4 regions of the Paenibacillus sp. GD4 genome follow, and region 2 is predicted to be linked to each of the others. Evidence: riboswitches for the same ligand, from Rfam matches in the RefSeq annotation. Region 2 holds a riboswitch; each other region holds the start of a gene.
The links. A riboswitch is a leader RNA that binds a small molecule or an ion and turns the genes downstream of it on or off. The one in region 2 is predicted to bind cyclic di-GMP.
Positions count from the first base shown of each region.

Region 1: it holds a riboswitch for cyclic di-GMP, as region 2 does, so the genes downstream of both, RAC89_RS20620 (PAS domain-containing sensor histidine kinase) here and RAC89_RS04885 (hypothetical protein) in region 2, are expected to answer to the same signal.
Region 3: it holds a riboswitch for cyclic di-GMP, as region 2 does, so the genes downstream of both, RAC89_RS11390 (GspE/PulE family protein) here and RAC89_RS04885 (hypothetical protein) in region 2, are expected to answer to the same signal.
Region 4: it holds a riboswitch for cyclic di-GMP, as region 2 does, so the genes downstream of both, RAC89_RS15360 (chemotaxis protein CheW) here and RAC89_RS04885 (hypothetical protein) in region 2, are expected to answer to the same signal.

Region 1 is NZ_JAVCYK010000001.1:4,349,869-4,354,272, reverse strand. Features, by position in the region: gene RAC89_RS20635 (winged helix-turn-helix domain-containing protein) at 1-274, opposite strand, end outside; gene RAC89_RS20630 (Fur family transcriptional regulator) at 253-648, opposite strand; gene RAC89_RS20625 (hypothetical protein) at 799-1,254, opposite strand; cyclic di-GMP riboswitch class I at 1,462-1,546, shown strand; gene RAC89_RS20620 (PAS domain-containing sensor histidine kinase) at 1,647-3,803, shown strand; gene RAC89_RS20615 (carbohydrate ABC transporter permease) at 3,874-4,404, opposite strand, start outside.
Region 2 is NZ_JAVCYK010000001.1:1,033,062-1,037,465, forward strand. Features, by position in the region: gene RAC89_RS04870 (Gfo/Idh/MocA family protein) at 1-554, opposite strand, end outside; gene RAC89_RS04875 (helix-turn-helix domain-containing protein) at 700-1,554, shown strand; gene RAC89_RS04880 (DUF2935 domain-containing protein) at 1,626-2,438, opposite strand; gene RAC89_RS04885 (hypothetical protein) at 2,537-2,812, opposite strand; cyclic di-GMP riboswitch class I at 2,909-2,998, opposite strand; gene RAC89_RS04890 (MDR family MFS transporter) at 3,074-4,330, opposite strand.
Region 3 is NZ_JAVCYK010000001.1:2,417,402-2,421,805, forward strand. Features, by position in the region: gene greA (transcription elongation factor GreA) at 1-464, opposite strand, end outside; gene RAC89_RS11385 (dimethylarginine dimethylaminohydrolase family protein) at 589-1,578, shown strand; cyclic di-GMP riboswitch class I at 1,773-1,864, shown strand; gene RAC89_RS11390 (GspE/PulE family protein) at 1,911-3,557, shown strand; gene RAC89_RS31650 (response regulator) at 3,600-4,404, shown strand, end outside.
Region 4 is NZ_JAVCYK010000001.1:3,203,168-3,207,571, forward strand. Features, by position in the region: gene RAC89_RS15350 (3D domain-containing protein) at 1-670, shown strand, start outside; gene RAC89_RS15355 (hypothetical protein) at 682-873, shown strand; gene RAC89_RS15360 (chemotaxis protein CheW) at 951-1,385, opposite strand; cyclic di-GMP riboswitch class I at 1,459-1,544, opposite strand; gene RAC89_RS15365 (RNA polymerase sigma factor) at 1,718-2,305, shown strand; gene RAC89_RS15370 (anti-sigma factor family protein) at 2,307-2,783, shown strand; gene RAC89_RS15375 (hypothetical protein) at 2,780-3,856, shown strand; gene RAC89_RS15380 (LiaF transmembrane domain-containing protein) at 3,853-4,404, shown strand, end outside.

The DNA of each region.
Region 1 (4,404 bases), 3.3 Mb from region 2:
GGATAAGCTGTGCTTGACTATTCCCTGCCAGAGCCGGGCTAATCTCTACGCTCCCTTTCGTTCGATCCACGATCAGCAAATCTCCCTGCAGCTTGGATAGGACCGGATCATGCTCACTGTGAAACAGAAGCACGTCATAGCAGCGTACCGTGAGTGCCAGGACCAAGGAGCGGAGAGTGGCAGGATACGGACTGATGATCACAATACGCTTGGTAGTATCGCAAAACGCACCCTCAACGGGGAGCTGCTCTTCTAGTTCTTCGTATGGCTGCATGCTGCACACACCCCCTTGAATAAAAAGTGCTCTCCCGTCATCCTATATCCGGTCTCCGCAGCGATGGCGGCAAGCCATTCCCGCGGCGCCTCCGTCAGCACCTCATCCACTCTTCCGCAGGAGGTGCACTGAATATGCTGATGATCCTCCATTCTGGCATCATACCTGCTGGCATCGCCGTCCAGCTTCAGCTCACGAACATATCCTTCTTCCGTGAGGAACCGTAAGGAATTATATACAGTCGCGTAGGCAACTTGGAAACCGCGGGTTTTTAAGCGCTCAATGATATCGGCGGCGGTCGGATGGTCGTGGGAATCTGAAATGATGTCCAGAATCATTTTACGCTGTGTAGTAAGAAGACCTTTGCGCGTCATACGGACTCCCCTTTCATTTATTTATACTTAGTTTAAATTTAACTCTAAATGAAGAGGAAGTCAACAGGGTCTTGGAACAAAAAAAGGATTCAGCAGCTCCCTGCACTACCGGCAAGAAACCAACTGAATCCTACGAAACAACCTAAATAATCAACTTGCGCTCGCCAGTAGCCGCTTGCACTCCTCCTCCAAATATCCGAAATCCTTCAAATCCCGTAAGCCTTGAAGGATAGTCATCTTATCATCGCCCGATAGCTCCAGCAGCTCGTCCAAATCAATCTTGGGATGCTTCTCCATAAAGACAAGCAAGCCTTTCGCTGCCCAGCTAAGCCGACTATCACGAAAATCGCCGACAATTTCACGGAATACCTTATGCGGCAAAATCCCCCGTTCTACAAGATTTTGGAGTGCCTGCGTCGTCTCCCTCGAGCTCATCCTGCCAAGGCTCGCAATTTCTTTCATATCGGGTATGGAAGCGGTGGCTTCCTGTATAAAGGTGCTTAGTACGATACAAACCATTTGCTCGTAAATGTCCAAGCCCGGTACCTGCATAATTTCGGAAACAGAAAATTGGCGTGTTCCGCCGGAATGCGCGATCGAATTCAAAGTCCCGGTCCCTCCCATTGGATCATGTTTTCCTTTCCATTGTAAGCGATTCATATGACCGAATTTTGTTCAAATCATGTTCATCTTTTTAAAAATATGAGACCATAGCAAAGGAAATCCATATTATTCCATAAATGACACAAAACCAAGAAACAAATGATTGCAATATTACAACATATTGCTATAATTAGTTGTGAAATCATTACTACAGGAAAAAGGCAAACTTATCGAAAGGTAAGGACGCAAAGCCTCAAGCCTAAAGAGCGACCTCTACGGCGGTTGGGTTGCCAAAGTAATCATATTCCTTTCGTGAATATGCTTGCCTTTTCATGCCCAGGCAAGCTTTTTGGCGTTTCCAGGCTTTGCTTACCAGCTGAGGTGATCCTAATAACATGAACGGTCTCATACACAAAATTTATGATTTCTTGAATCAACTTGGAGACGCTACCATGATCACCGACGTCCATGCCGTTGTCATTAAGGTGAACCCTGCATTTACCCGACTCTACGGCTGGGAGGAGCATGAGATCATTGGGCGAAGAATGCCCATGGTGCCCGAGCGGCATTGGGCCGATACGGAGCTTGTTCATCAATCCCTATTAACCAACGGACAGTTCAACGAGTACGAAACGGTGATGCAGGACAAGCGAGGAACCCTTTTTCCCGTCTCGGTCAATTTATCCGTGCTGCGAGACCCGCAAGGAAAAATCTCAGGCTTCATCTGTATTACCAAAGACTTAAGCGAGAGAGCCCGCATACCCCGAGATCTCGAATTAACAAGGGATGACCTTTGTCTCATGACGGAGCATATGACGGATAGCATACTGGTGCTCGATTTGCGAGGCAATTTCACGTACATCTCCCCAGCCTTAAGCCGAGCCATGGGGGTTTCTTCCGACCAGTCGATTCATGTAAAAGAAATCGTTGATCCCGATGAATATGGGCAAGTGATGGAATGCTATGAAAACATCCTCCGCGACAATAAGCCGCATTCCACCGAAATTCGCATGAAGCATGGCGAAGATTGGCTTGTTTATGATGCGAAGGGCTCGCCTATTCTGGAAGCAACGGGAGAAATCAAGTCCGTTATTTTCATATGCCGGGATATAACGGATCGCAAGAAAGCCGAGCTGGCTTTGCAGGAAGCGGAGGAAAAATATCGCAGCCTTGTGGAGGAGGCATTGGTAGGCGTTTATATGTATCAGGATGAGCGCTTCGTTTACATCAATCCCCGACTGGCCGAGATGTTCGGTTATTCGGTAGCCGAAATGAACCGAATCCATCCCTTGAGCTTATTTGCAGAAAAGTACCGGCCGCTTCTTAGAGAGCAATTGAATAATATAAGCGCCAAGCGCACCAAGGACCTGAATCTGCAAGCGGAAGGCGTCAAAAGGGACGGCTCCGCCATCTTCTTCGAAATGAGCGGGAAAGGAACTTTATATAACGGCAAACCTGCGGCCATAGGTACCGTGCTGGATATATCAGAGAGAAGGCGGGCCGAGAATGCCATACGGGAAAGCGATCGAAGATACCGGAAGCTTCTCGATCTGTCTCCCGAACCGATTCTCGTGCACAGCGGCGGCATCATCGTTTATGTGAACGAAGCGTGCCTCCGGCTGCTCCAAGCCAATCAGCGCTCCGATTTGATCGGTACGCATTTATTTCAATTTTTGCAAGATGAGGATACGCACAAGGCCATGCAACGGCTCGAAACCGCCTTAAGCCTAAAAAGCACTCCGGGTTACATGGAATATCGGCTTGTCTCGCTCGACGGTCAAGAAAGAGAAGTCGAATCTTCAAGTACGATGATCGATGTGGTGCTTGGCATTCCGGTCATTCAGACCGTGCTTAGGGATATTACCGAGCGTAAAAAAACAGAAGAGCTTATTCGCCGTTCAGATAAGCTGTCGGCACTCGGACAAATGGCCGCGGGCATTGCGCACGAAATTCGCAATCCGCTCACTTCTCTGAAGGGTTTCGTCCAGCTGCTTCGTTCCCAGTCCTCGGGGCATCCGGAATATTACGAGATCATGCTCTCCGAGCTGGACCGGATCAATGAAATTGTGACCGAGTTTATGAAAATCGCCAAGCCGCAAACGGCACATTTTGAAAAGAAAAACCTTGTGGAAACCTTGGAGCATATCGTTGCCCTTATGAATTCACAGGCTATTTTACATAATACCGAAATCATCATGTACTCGGAGGGTACGGTCCCTCTCATTTACTGTGATGAGAACCAGTTGAAGCAGGTCTTTATTAATATTTTGAAAAATGCCATTGAAGCCATGCCCCGCGGGGGAACTATCACGGTGTTCATTCGTCCTATTTCGGAAGGCGAAATTGATATTCAGATCACCGACCAGGGCGGCGGCATTCCGGAGTCCTTCTTGGCGAAGCTGGGGGACCCGTTCTTCACCACGAAGGAGTCAGGCACCGGTCTCGGGCTCATGGTGTGCTATCAAATCATCGAGGCGCATCATGGACACATCGATATCAGCAGTGAGCTGGGTCAAGGCACGACGGTCCGTATCCGTTTACCGATACAATAATAAAAAAAGGCTGTACCCGGGATGATGAAGTGACCCTCATCATCCACGGGACAGCCTCTTCTCTTTTTACTTACCCCTTTAATGCCCCTACCATAACACCTTTCACAAAATATTTTTGCACAAACGGATATACACACAGAATCGGTACCGTGGCTACCATAATGGTAGCGTATTTGATGGTTTCCCCGATCTGGAAGCGGTCGCCCGCATCCGCCCCCTGCGTCATATTGTCCGTAGAGTTGGCGATCAAAATTTCACGCAGCGTCAGCTGGAGAGGGAATAATTCCCGATCCTTGATGAAGATCGAGGCGTAGAACCAGCCGTTCCATTTTTCCACTGCGTAATAAAGGATCATCACGGCAATCACCGGCATGGACAACGGGATGATGATCTTGAAGAGGATCGTAAAATGATTCGCCCCGTCGATCTTGGCGGATTCCTCCAAGCTCTCGGGAACAGCCATAAAGGCCGTACGCATAATAATCAGGTTAAAGGTGCTGATGGCAAAAGGAATGATTGTCGACCACAGGGTGTCGAGCAGCCCTACATTCTTGACGATAAGATAGATCGGGATTAAGCCCCCATTAAAGAACATCGTGAA
Region 2 (4,404 bases):
CTGTTGCGCTTATCACGGTGCCAACGACGGAAATAGTCGGCGCCATGCTTCGTATTCAGGAGCCATTCGAAATGGATCGAGGTGACCTTGCCGATCTCGCCGTTCATGATCAGCTCACGAGCCTTCGTATGATGAGGCGCATAGCGGTAGTTAAACGTTACGCGAACCTGACGGCCCGTGCGTTCCACCGCATCAAGAATTTCCTGGCATTTCTTCTCGTCAACGGTCATCGGCTTCTCTGTAATGACATCGCAGCCGAGCTCCAAAGCACGAATAATGTAAGTGTGATGAGTCCGGTCCACACTGGTAACAATTACGGCATCCGGTTTTTCAATCTCGATCATTTGATCGAATTGATCGGCTTTGTAGGTTCTTACAGGGTTGTATCCGTATTTTTCAGTAAGGAGCTTGTTGGCGTAATTCATGCGGGTCTGGTTAATATCGCAAACGGCGAGAAGCTCCGACGTTTCCTTGTAATCGGTTGCAATCGCCTTGTAGAAGAACTCGGCTCGCCCTCCGACACCTACTTGAACATATTTCTTTTTTGCTGCCATATTCATTCTCTCCTTTCGTGATTAACCCATCTCTGAATCAAATCATAGCGCAAATAAATAAAACATTCGCCGCAAATGAAACCTTTTCGCGTCAAATGCCGCAAATTTTGTTATACTGTTCCTAGGAAAGGAGCGTTATGAGCCGATGCAATTTCCAAACCAACTCCGTTGCACAACGCCGGACAAGAGGATCGGGGTCGAATTCGATCGCCGCAAGGGACACTACACCATGGCCATTAACCACATCCATTCGCAGTATGAGCTCTATTACTTATTTTCCGGGCGGAGGAGCTACTTTATTAAAGACCGGTCTTACTCGGTCGAAGCGGGAGACCTTATCTTCATTCGCTCCGGAGAAGTTCATAAAACCTCGGATGTCGGCATACCCGAGCATGATCGAATCTTAATTTATTACTGGGAGTCCTTCTTCGAGCAGCATCCTCCGGAGCTTGCCGAGCTGCTGCGCTCTCCCTTTATGGCTGATGCACCGCTGCTTCGTCTCCCCCTGCATGAGCGCTTAAAGCTGGAAGGGATGCTGCTGGCCGTGCTCGAAGAAATCCACGCTGCCGCTCCCGGCTACGAGCTCGCAGTTCAGCTTGCCTCTACCGAGCTTTTGCTGCATGCCGCACGTTATCATCAAAAAAACAAGACGGCGCCAATGGAGCATGTCTCGCCGATGCATGAAAAAATATCGGAAATCGTTCAATATATTAATGCGAATTACGCCGAACCGATCAGCCTGCCTCTGCTTTCCGAGAAATTTTATGTCAGTATCAGTCATATCAGCCGCAAATTTAAAGAAATTACCGGCTTCAGCTTCACGGACTATTTGAACCTCAAGCGAATCAAGGAGGCGCAGCGTCTGCTTCAGCAATCCGAGCTCAGCATTACCGATATCTCGGAGCAGGTCGGCTTCGATAATTTCTCCCATTTCGGCAAAGTATTCAAGAAGCAGACCGGTGTCTCTCCCCGCACCTACCGCAGCTCGGAAAAGGGTTGAATCGGCAACGGAAAAAAGACCGGCGCCTTGAGCTCGCATTTGCGCTGCTCAAATCCGGTCTTCCTTATCTGTTATCCTTCCGTTCTCGGCTTGCCCGGGTCGCACTCCGGCGCTTTGGTGCCGGCCGTAAGCGAAAGCTTCGTCAAATAATAGCATTCCTCGCGCGCCATATGATCCGCCATCAGCGGTGTCAATACACCCAGCACCTCGCCGGTCAGCCTCATCTCTTCCAGCTCCCGGAGGAAGCCCTTGAAGAGCACCATCTCCAGCTCAATCTCCTTGTTGAAGCGAGCCAGTGCCGGAAACTGCGAAATGTTCGCGCGCATGTAGCCTGCCAGCTCAACCGCTTTCATGTAAAAATCGCGGAAATGCGATTCGAAGCTCTGGGCGGTTTCAATCAACGGCTTCTCCGCCATATCAAGGTCGCCGGCAATCGAAGCGGCATGCCCGAATGCATCCTGAAGCCATACCAGATGGTGGTGGATTTCATTATACATGGGAGCCGGTTGACCCGAAACGAGGAACCGGAGGACACGCAAATACTCCTCCACTTCATTGACCATATGGTTCAGAAAGCTCGGCGGCAGCTTAAGGCCAATCTTACCCGTAAGGTGTCTGCGCAGCAGATGGAGCTTGAAGTTCCTTAGATCCTGAGCGCGAGTATAGCTCTCCCGGCTAAGCTCCTGCAGCTGCGCTTCATCCAGCTCCGTCCTGGATTTTTCCAGCAGCTCATCCAGCTTCGCAATGTAAAACCGGGCACGCTGAATCTCCTGTACTTCATCCGGAGATAACGCGTCCTTAATGAACCGGGCATGATCGCCCGCAATCTGCAGCCAAAAGCGATGCTCGAATGAAGCCGATGCCGCGTAATCGGTCGGTTGCACAGGAATTCCTCCTATTAGGCCGGCTGAAATCTTCACAGCCCTAGTTTATCACCTAATATGTATGCAGGAGGCTTATCCATTTGAACAAACTTTTACTTCTACGCGTACCGAACCTTTTCCGTCCGGTAGCTTAAGTAATCAAACAGTTTGAGCAGCACATCATTACTGGCATCAAAACGCACGGAAAGCTTAACCTCACCGCGCCAATAAAAGGTAATGACATGATGACGCTGTCCCATCACCATCTCCAAGTCCCAGCAGGGCCGCGTCAGCTCGTATTCCTCCCGGTTGATCACCATTCTCGGTCCGTCGCCCGTCAAATACAAGCCTACGACGTCACTGCCCACCTTCGTACAAAACTCCTGCTTCATCATTATGTCCCTCTTTGCTTTTAGAATAGGTTGTCACACATACAAAGAACCTCCGTCCCAAGGACTGGAGGCCCGCATCTATACGCGAATCATCTTTCCTTCGGCGGCTGGCTGGCTTAACGCATCTTCTCCGTAGTAGCCCCTGTAGCTTTGCGTCACAGACTTTCGTCTGCTTTGCCCATATCGAGAACGATCGAATTTTGTCTTTTGTTATCCTTTCTTAGCATAAAAGATAGGTCTCACGGAATATATCAACCATAGTGCTCAATTTCTGGAATTCACGTAGGTCTTTAGTCCTGAATTAAACAATTGATTCCCTCTGGAATAAAAGTAAGAACCGCCTACTGTTACTATCGCCAATCCTAGGAATAACGGAGATCCGCCCCAGTGAGATAGTACAGCTCCCCCAATGATCGGCCCGATAAAGTGTCCCAGACTTGTGAACGACTGCGCCCCGAAGTAAGTCCCTCGCATTCCCTCCGGCGCCAGCCGGTCGATTAGGGCATTCGATGCAGGAAAGTTACATATTTCCCCCAGCGTAAAAAAGAACATCGATACCATGAACAGCAGCCACGAATCCGCAAAGGCGTACCCGATATTGCCTAGGGCAAACATGAGATTTCCAGCCACGATCGCTGCAAGCGGGCCGAAGCGCTCCCCGAACCTTGATACCGGTACCTGCAGCACGACTACGGTAATGGCGTTAATACTCATCAGCAAAGCGAACAGTGTCGCTCCGTCGGCTACGCTTCGCTCCACATATTGTGATAAGGTCACTGTCATCTGGGAATAGCTGATCGCTCCGATGATTCCGCCCATAATATACAATCGGAATACCCGGTCTCCGGTGATGACGCGCCATGCTGAAGCAACCGTTACTTGGCTTTTGTGTTCTCCTTCGATTTTTTGAATACCGAATCGCTGCAGCAGCAAGTAAAGACCTATAGCATATGCCAAATAAATGCCGGCGGTAATAAGGAAAGGCAGCCACGCCTCCATCGTACCGAAATACGCTCCGAGAAGCGGCCCTACGGCAACACCGACATTGATGGCAAGGTATCGGAGCGAGAATACCTTCAATCGCTTCTCCTTCGTCGTCACATCCACCATCAACGCCTGGGAAACCGGCTCGTAGAAGGCACGGCAAACGCCGTTGAGCATATTGAGCAGCAGAAAGGCTGCAGGCGATTTCGCTACAGCGAAGCCCATGAAGATGACGACCCAGCCGATCAGGGCGATCATCATGATCAGCTTCCGTCCGAGACGGTCAGAGAGAGCTCCTCCGATAAACCCCGCCGCCGTCCCCGCCAGAGAGCCCGCGCCGATGATCGCCCCGATGAGCAGCGGATTCATTCCATCTCGGGACAAATAGATGGCCAGGAAGGGCATGCTCATGGACGAGGCGGCGCGGGCCAGAATGGTACCGACGAGCAAGGTATGAACAATCGGATGATAGGCGTGCAGAAAGAGCAGGAAACGGGCAAAACCCGTTTTTTGTGCAGAGTCTATTTTAGGAAGCAATTTGTGCGTTCTCCTTTTATTGACCAACGGTTGGTAAATTGGAGATCATTATACAACAAAAAAAGAGCCCTGCA
Region 3 (4,404 bases), 1.4 Mb from region 2:
TCTAACAGCTCATATTCGATAATCCCGGACGGCGCCGGAACGCTGATTTTACTACCGACTGACTTACCCATTAGCTCCTTGCCCAGGGGACTTTCGTACGAGATCTTGTTGCTCTCCACATCCGCTTCGGCCGGACCTACTAACTGGTACTCCACCTTCTCGTCAAACTCCACATCATGGAGAACCACCTTGCAGCCCACTTGTACCGTCGAAAGATCATTGGCTCCGGCTTCCACAACGCGGGCTTTCTTAAGCATGTTCTCCAGCGTCTTGATACGAGTTTCCAAGAACGCCTGCTCGTCCTTCGCCGAATGATATTCACTGTTTTCCCTCAAATCACCGTAGCTGATGGCTACCTTAAGGCGCTCGGCCAGCTCTTTACGCTTTACGGTTTTGAGCTCCTCAAGCTCGGCCTCCAAATTCGCAAGCCCCTCTTTGGTCAAAATAACATCTTCGCTAAACATGGTTCATCTCCTATAATCATACTCCTGCCATTGTACCACTACTTTCTTCTTTGCCCAAATCCTAGGCTGAAACCGTTGATCTGTGGTTACACTGAAAAGAGAGGAAAGGAATGAGACTGCACTTATGAAGCTTACTAAACGATATTTATCCAGGGACTTGGTGACGAAGCCCTCTTACGATAAGGAAATGCTTCGAGAAGTATGGGGGGATTATTGGGGGGCATCGAATGAGATCGGCCGCATAGGCAAAATTCTGATGCATCGTCCGGGCCGGGAAGTGCTGCATCTGCACCGCCATGTGGCAGAAATCGAAGCCGGCCCTGTATTCAACGAAGAGGTAAAGGGCAACACACCTAGTGACTACCGACAAGAAGAGCTCCCTGCTCTGGAACGGCTGCAAACACAATATGACGGCTTGACTCAAGCGTTGAAGAAGGAGGGGATCGAAGTCCTGTCACTGGACGAAGCCTCCGATGGACTCCCGGAGCGAATGTTCACGAGGGACCTTGCTATGGTAATACCCGGAGGTGTTATCCTGTCCCGTCCAGCCCTTCATTTGCGCTATGGGGAGACACCGCTGGCTGCCCGGACATTCGCAGGGCTGGGAATTCCAATCCTAGGCATGGTTCAGGGAACGGGCCTTGCAGAGGGCGGCAGCTTTATGATGCTGGATCCGGCCACTGCGCTGATCGGCCGGTCCGAACGGGTTAACCCTGCGGGGATTGAGCAAATCCGGTTCATTTTATCCTTGCAGCAAATTCGCCTCCTAGTCATCGATTTGCCCTCAACGATCATCCATCTGGACGAAGCCTTTATGCCGATCGATCATCACAAGGCTCTCGTGAACACGGCGCTGCTGCCGTTTTGGTTCCTCGATGAGCTGCACCAGCGCGACATCGAGCTGCTGCATGTAGATCCCAAGGATCCTCCCCTAACGATCAATGCCCTGACCCTCGAACCTGGAAGGGTCTTATTCTCCAGCAGCGGAGCTCGTACGATGGACCTGCTTGCTAAACATGGGATTGATGTCATTCCCGTAGAGGTCGATGAAATCTATAAGCTGGGGGGCGGAATTCACTGCGTCACCTTACCCTTAACCCGGAGTTTATGTTAAAAGCAATCGGCTCCCATAAGGAAAAAAGTCCCTCCTGGGGGGACTGTATTCCTTGTTTGAAAGGTCGCCATGACCCTCTTCAGGCCTATGATGGTATCGGTTACAATTGATTCTCCCTCCTCATATCGATTAGTACGGGCTTTGGTACAATGGATAGTAAGTGAAATTTGACGATGTGTGTAGGAAGCCAAGACAAGGAACAAAGGCAAACCCGTACGAAAGTCGGGGACGCAAAGCCACGGGTCTACCCCATCCCCAGGGATGGCAGGACAGCCGGGTTGCTCGGAGGTGCTTGGCTTTTTTGCGTTCATTTCTAGAGAGAGGAGATCCCTATGCGACTTGGCGAGCTTCTAATCATGAACGGGCTGATTACGAAGGAAACGTTGGAGCAGACCCTTCTGCAGCAGGCGACCACGCCCCGAAAGCTGGGTGAGCTGCTAACCTTAAACGGCTCTATCACAGAACGGCAGCTGGTAGAAGCGCTCGAATTCCAGCTCGGCGTCCCCGTAGTCAATATGGAGGAGGCTCAGTTCGACGAGCAAACCCTGCAGCTGATCCCAGGGACGTTAGCCCGTAAGCACGGGGTCATGCCGCTGGAGGTCAAAGGGAGAAAACTAAGGGTGGTCATGCTGGACCCCCTGAATCAGGAGGCCCTTAAGGACATCCAAATGACAACCGGCTTGCTGGTACAGCCCTGTCTTGCGACAAGAACGGAAATCGAGCAAGCCGTTCTTCGGCACTACGGTATGCAGGATGCGACGGATCTCTGGGAGCAATTGCTGGAGGAGGCCGTTCGGCAAACGGCTTGCGGTATTTACCTGGAGCCTCAGAATGAGGGTGCTTGGGTCCGATTCAAAATCGACCGTTCGATGCGAACCCATACAACGCTGCCCTCTAAACTGCAGCTTGGGCTGACGGAACGGATGAAGAACGCCTTTGCGCTCGACCCTTCGGAGCGTAAGCTCCCTCAGGAAGGATCGCTGCGGGTCCATGTAGCGGACAGGACGGTCGATCTGCGTCTCTCCACTCTGCCGACCACCGCGGGGGAGAGCCTTTTCGTCAGTGTAACCGATGCTTCGGAAGCAATCCGCAAGCTCTCCGAACTATCGCTCAGCGAGCCGAACCTTCATAAATTGGAAAAATCGATTCGACGGCCCTCCGGACTGATATTAGTTTCAGGGCCTTGGGGCAGCGGCAAAACGACAACGCTGTACACGCTGATGGAGGAGCTGAACAAAGAAACGCTCCGATGCGCATCGGTCGAGGAACGTGTACTGCGCAGGCTGGACGGCGTTCAGCAGGTGGAAGTGAAGGATGAAGTCGGCCTCACAGCCCCTCTGGCTCTCCGCTCCGTGCTGAGGCAGGAGCCGAACGCCATCCTCATCGATGATCTTTCTTCACCGGGCATGCTGCAGATGGCGCTCCGCGCCGCAGCTGGGGGAAAGCTGATTATAGGGAGTGTCCTCGGCAGCAGTGCCGCAGAGACCCTTCAGCACTTGCTGGATAGAGGAACGGATCCCTACTTAGCGGCTTCCTCCCTGCATTGTGTCGTTTCCCAGCGTATGGTACGCAGAGTATGCAAGCAATGCGCCCAATCGGTTCCGGTCACGGATGAGGAGGCCGCCCAATTCGAAAGCCATGGGCTGCTTCATCCGGAGGACGGCAAGGCAAGCAAGGGGCTGATCGGAAACTTCCGCTCCTTCGTATCCGCCCAGATCAGCGGCAAGCCTACGGTCATCCGGGGCAGCGGCTGCAGCTTATGCCAGCAGACCGGCTATAGGGGGTATGTTCCTCTTCAAGAGGTGGTGACGTCAGAGGAAGGACTACGAAGCTGGATGTTATCGAGGCGCCAACCGGAGGAACTGAAGCAGCAGCTGGAGCAGAGTGGTTCGAAGTCCCTGCTTTATGACGGTCTCATGAAGGCACGCAGCGGCATTACGACAGTGGATGAAGTGCTGCGTGAAATCAGCAGCGGTTGAGGCACAGAATTTGCAGTGAAAACACAAAGGAGGCCACGGAATATGTCCTATCGGGTGCTGGTGGTAGACGATACGAACTTTATGCGAAGAATGGTTGCCGATTGCTTAAGACAGTCCGGATATGAGGTCGTAGGTGAGGCAAGCAACGGCCGTGAGGCCGTTAAGCTCTATGAAGAGCTCATTCCGGATTTTGTCATGATGGACTTGACCATGCCGGAGATGAACGGCGTCGATGCGATTAAGGAAATCCTAAAGCTCGATTCCACAGCGGTTATTTTGATCTGCTCGGCAAGCAACCAGCAGGATCTGATCTTCGACGCACTGGATGCCGGGGCTAAAGGCTATGTGATGAAGCCGTTCAACCCGGAGCGGCTGAAGGAGATCATTCGCAAGTACGCGATGCCGCATCTTAAGCCGCTGGCGTCCGAGGAGGAGTCGGACAGCCATGCTGCTATCGCTGCGACGGTGGAGACAACGCCGGAAGTGCAAGCGCAGGCTATGACTGAGGCCCTGGCTGTGGAAGCCTCGGAAGCTGCCGAACCCGTAGCGACCCCTCAGGCAGAGACCTCCGCGTCGGAGCTGGCGGAGGCGCCTAGCTGTGCGGAGGAGAGTAGGCACACCCCGACGCTGGAAGCGGTAAGCCATGCAGCTGACGGTTTGAAAGTCATTAACTTATTCAAAGGGAGTGGCGTCGTGAAGAGCTTTACCAGCAGTTACCTGTGCAATTGGCAGGAGGAGGCGCAGGGAGAAACTTCGAATTACATTGCCATTTGCACCGAAAGCGAGAACAAGATCGTCATCGAAATGTCCGGCGAAGGAAAGGAAAAACAAATCGTTCACTTCTCGC
Region 4 (4,404 bases), 2.2 Mb from region 2:
GGTGGCTATTGTGGTATTATTAAGTGTGAATTCTAGAGCGGATGCATATATTGAAATGGAAGATGTTATGCGCAACGAAATTTTGGAATCGGGGTATTTGCCATATGGTCTGGCCATGCTGGAAGAAGAGCCTCCGGCACCTGAGGAGGAGCGGAAGCCTGTCGTTCCGGAAGCCGTCAAATACCAGGTGAACCGGGGAGATACATTGTACAAGATCGCCCGCGATTTCGGCATCAACGTACAATTGCTGGCTGCAGCGAACGGGATTCAGAATGCCAATGCTCTGCGTATAGGGCAGGAGCTGGAAATCCCGGCTATCGGAGGGGAGCTGGAGCTGCCGGCCGGTGAGGCTAAGGTGATCAAGAAGGTGCTTAGCTCCACTCTGACAGCTTATACGGCTGGGGTGGAATCGACGGGCAAAACGCCTTCCAGCCCCGCCTACGGCATCACCTACAGCGGCAGCAGGGCGACGGAAGGGCGTACGGTAGCAGTAGATCCGAACATCATTCCGCTCGGTTCACTGGTTTATATTGACGGTGTAGGCGTCCGTCAGGCGGAGGATACCGGCTCGGCGATCCGCGGCGCCAGAATCGACGTCTACATGGAGGACGTAAAGCAAGCAAGGCATTTCGGCGTGAAGAAGAATGTCAAGGTATATGTGTTGTCGTAAGGAAGCTGAAGATGAAGCTGAAGGAGCAGTGCTGTGTGAACCCGGAACAACAGAAGGAAGCCGTTGTGGACACGTACATAGAGGATTACGAGGAGTTCGTAGATGAGGACGACCGCTGGAGACCGAGCCCCGTCGGCAATTCGGGCAGGCAGAAGGACCGCAGGCATGCCGTCAAGCCGCCGGAGCAAGGAAGGAAGCGGTGAGGAAACAAAAAAAGCAGCCCCGTCATCCCTCGAAGGGAAGATGGGGCTATTTCCTGTTGGAAGCGCAAATGCACGGTTTAGTGATATTCTTGAAACATGCCGTTCAAGCTGAGGATGCCGATGAGGCCGGTAGGTGAAAAACCAATGCCGGACAAGCAGTTCGAGCTTACGGAGCCTAGCTGCTCCGGCGGAGGCTGAATATCCGTAAACCGGGTCACCTTGTTGACGCGATCGACGATCATGCCGACCGTTTCCTCTCCGAGACGAACGATAATAATGCGGGTGGCTTTGGTAACAGCCTCTTCGGGAAGGCCGAAAAGCAGGCAAAGACTCACGATGGGGATGATGTACCCCCGTATGTTAATGACGCCTTTCATGTAGCTCTGCGCTTGCGGGAGTCTGGTAATGCTCTGCATTTTGATGATTTCATGAATGTCTTGAATCGGGAGAGCATAGGGCTCGCTCCCAAGGCTGAATTCGACATACTGCTCCTGTTCCATGGCTTGCATCATTTCCCCTCCTAAGCTTGATAAAAAGAAAAACTGCCCTTAACGCAGGGGCAGTTCCTCGTACAAAGCTCTCCCCAATGGCAGCCCGGCTGCCTTGGCGTCACTCGCTTTAGGCCCGTAGCTTTGCGTCCCCTCCTTTCGGCGGGTTTGCCTTTTTCATTCAGTTAGAAGTCAGTCATTCGACATAATTCGAGTTATACCTTGAGTATACCACGATTTTTGTCGAAATCTAGCATTTATTTTGGTGACATAGCAGCAAGGATTACGTTTTCTGTGTAAGATGATGATGCTTAAGGCACATTTTTTTTGCTAAGCTGCAGTGATTCCCTTCGTACATGACGTCTATATACCTGGAGAGGAGGGGGAGAGTCATCACAGAGGAGCAAAGGATCGCGCAGGCAGCGTCCGGGGATCGGGAAGCGTTCAGGCATCTGGCCCTGCAATACGGACCTTACCTGTATCAAGTTGTATATGGCGTGCTTCAATCGCCGAAGGATGCCGAGGATGTGACGCAGGAGGTGCTGCTCAAAATGCACTCTGCCCTCCCTCAGTATCAGCAGCAAGGGTTCAAGACTTGGATTACTCGTATAGCGGTAAACAAAGCGATCGACTTTAAGCGTTCAAGGCAGCGCAAACGCGAGGAGCTGACGGACGACGTTGAAATGCTGCTGGACGCGCCGGCGACTGTGCCGACCAGCGCGGTCGAGAAGCACGTATTAAGCAGGGAGCAGCGTGAGCAGGTTCGAAGCTCGATCCGGCAGCTGCCCGAGGCTTACCGGGATGTAGTGGTCGCCTTTTATATTGAGGAAAAAAGCTATCAGCAAATTGCATTGGAGCAGAAGCTGGCGCTCAAAACCGTAGAATCCAAGCTGTACCGGGCCAAGCAGTACATGCGCAGAACATGGAAGGAGGAGGACCACTAGAATGACGCACCCAACAAGAGAACAATGGCTCGACTATGCAGGCGGCCGAATGACCGAAGAGCAGCGGGAGCACTGTGACTTGCATCTTGCCCAGTGTGACGAATGCTTGATGCTGTATATGGATTGCCTTGGTGCAGTGTCGAATGAGATGCCTCAGCTGGCGGATCCGGCCGAACTGACCGAGCGGGTGCTGAAGCAGCTGCCGCCGGTCCTTGTACCGTCCGAGCCGCATCGTTCAAGGCTGTGGAGTCATCCGGTCTTTCACTACGCGGTTGCTGCTGCCATCACGCTGCTGCTTGTGAGCACGGGCATTTTTCAAGCTCTGCTGGGCAGCACCGGACAGCATGCGGTTGCCAGGGCTTCGTTGTACGATAACGAGTATGCCGCCCAGCAGTCCTTCTCCAGCCGGCTGCTGGATAAGACGGTGCTCGTCCTGGATTCCATTCAATCAAAAACAGAAAGAGGGGGTAAGCGATGAACCCGACAGTCCCACCCAAACATCCGATGGTTGCTTTTCTGCTTTCTTTTATTCCCGGGCTTGGCTTCCTGTATTTGGGGAAGCTGGGGAAGGGGCTGCTCTACGGCTGCGGCTTCTTCGGGCCTTTAGGCTTGCTGTTCCTTGCGCTCCTGCTGCGAAACGGGCGAGGCGCCGATGAGCTGCTTATCCTGCCGCTGTTCTCCGTCCTGATCGCCTTAATCAATCTGATCGATATGGCGCGGACGGTAAGCCGGGGTGCCCAGGCGGCTCACGGGGCTGGGGAGCATCAGAGGCGCGATCAGGATCGCGGCTTTACGATTGCGCTTTCCTTTATCCCGGGGCTGGGCCATCTTCAGCTTGGATTGATGCAGCGCGGACTATCTCTTTTGATCTCGTTTATCGGATTCGGAATGATGATCATTTTCATCACCGCGTGGACGAAGCAGGATGAGTTTCTCGCCTTCCTCGGCATTTTGCCTGTTTTCTGGATTTATTCCATGTTCGATGTCATTCAGCAGCTCAATCGTAAGGAACGGGGAGAGGAGCTTGCAGATCGCTCGGTATTCGAGGATTTTCAGGATAACCGCGAGGCAGGGAAGAGGAACAAGCTGCTGGCGACCCTGCTCTGCATGTTCCCGGGCGCGGGCCATATGTACCTGGGCTTTCAAAAGCGCGGCTTGCAGCTGATGGCGGCTTTCTTGTTCAGCATTTACATCATGGATGTGCTTCGCTTGTCGATTTTCTTGTTTCTTATTCCGATCCTATGGTTCTACAGCTTCTTTGACGGCCTCCAGCATATTTCGAAGCATGGCAAGGGAGACGTACAGGACGTGCCGATCGTTGACTGGCTCATTCATCATCAGCGCTGGGTAGGCTTCGGTCTGCTCGCGCTCGGCGCTTATTACTTGTTTGACCAGGTGATCCTTGGCATTCTAGAGCAAATGTTTCCGGGCGCGCGCATCACTTATCGGATCGAGCGGTATTTTCAGACGGTGGTCGTATCGTTGCTCTTTATTGGCGGGGGCATTCGCCTTCTTGCGGGGAGCAAGGGGAAGAAGGAGGGACCCAAATGAGAACTTGGCGTGTAGGGACGCTGTCCATGGGAGTTACGCTGGTAGGTCTTGGCGCAGCGCTGCTGGGCTCGCAATTTCAAGGGCTGGCGGCGTTCGACACCTTCGTGGCCTGGTGGCCGGTCCTTTTGATTCTGCTCGGGCTGGAGGTGCTGCTGTACTTGTTCTTCCAGAGGAAGGAAGAGCAGCGGGTGCATTATGATTTTCTAAGCATGCTTTTCGTTGGGGTACTGTTCAGCGGCTGCCTGGCCTTCACCTTCCTCACCAGCTTGGGCGTTGTCGGGGAAGTAAGAGGGATGCTGCAGCAGGTAGAGACGACATCCTCGCTTCCGGCGCTTCAGGAGGCACTCCCGTCCGAAGTGAAGAAGGTCATCGTCCAAACGACAGGCCGTCCGCCGAAGGTAGACCGTTCGCCGGAACGCACTGTCCATGTGTTCGGCACCTACCGGCAGATGCTTAAGGCAGGAGACAACGGGAGTCCGCTTTCCCGGGATGCCGTCTACGAGGTGAAGCAGGTCGGGGAGACGCTGTACATTCTTATCAAGTCGCTC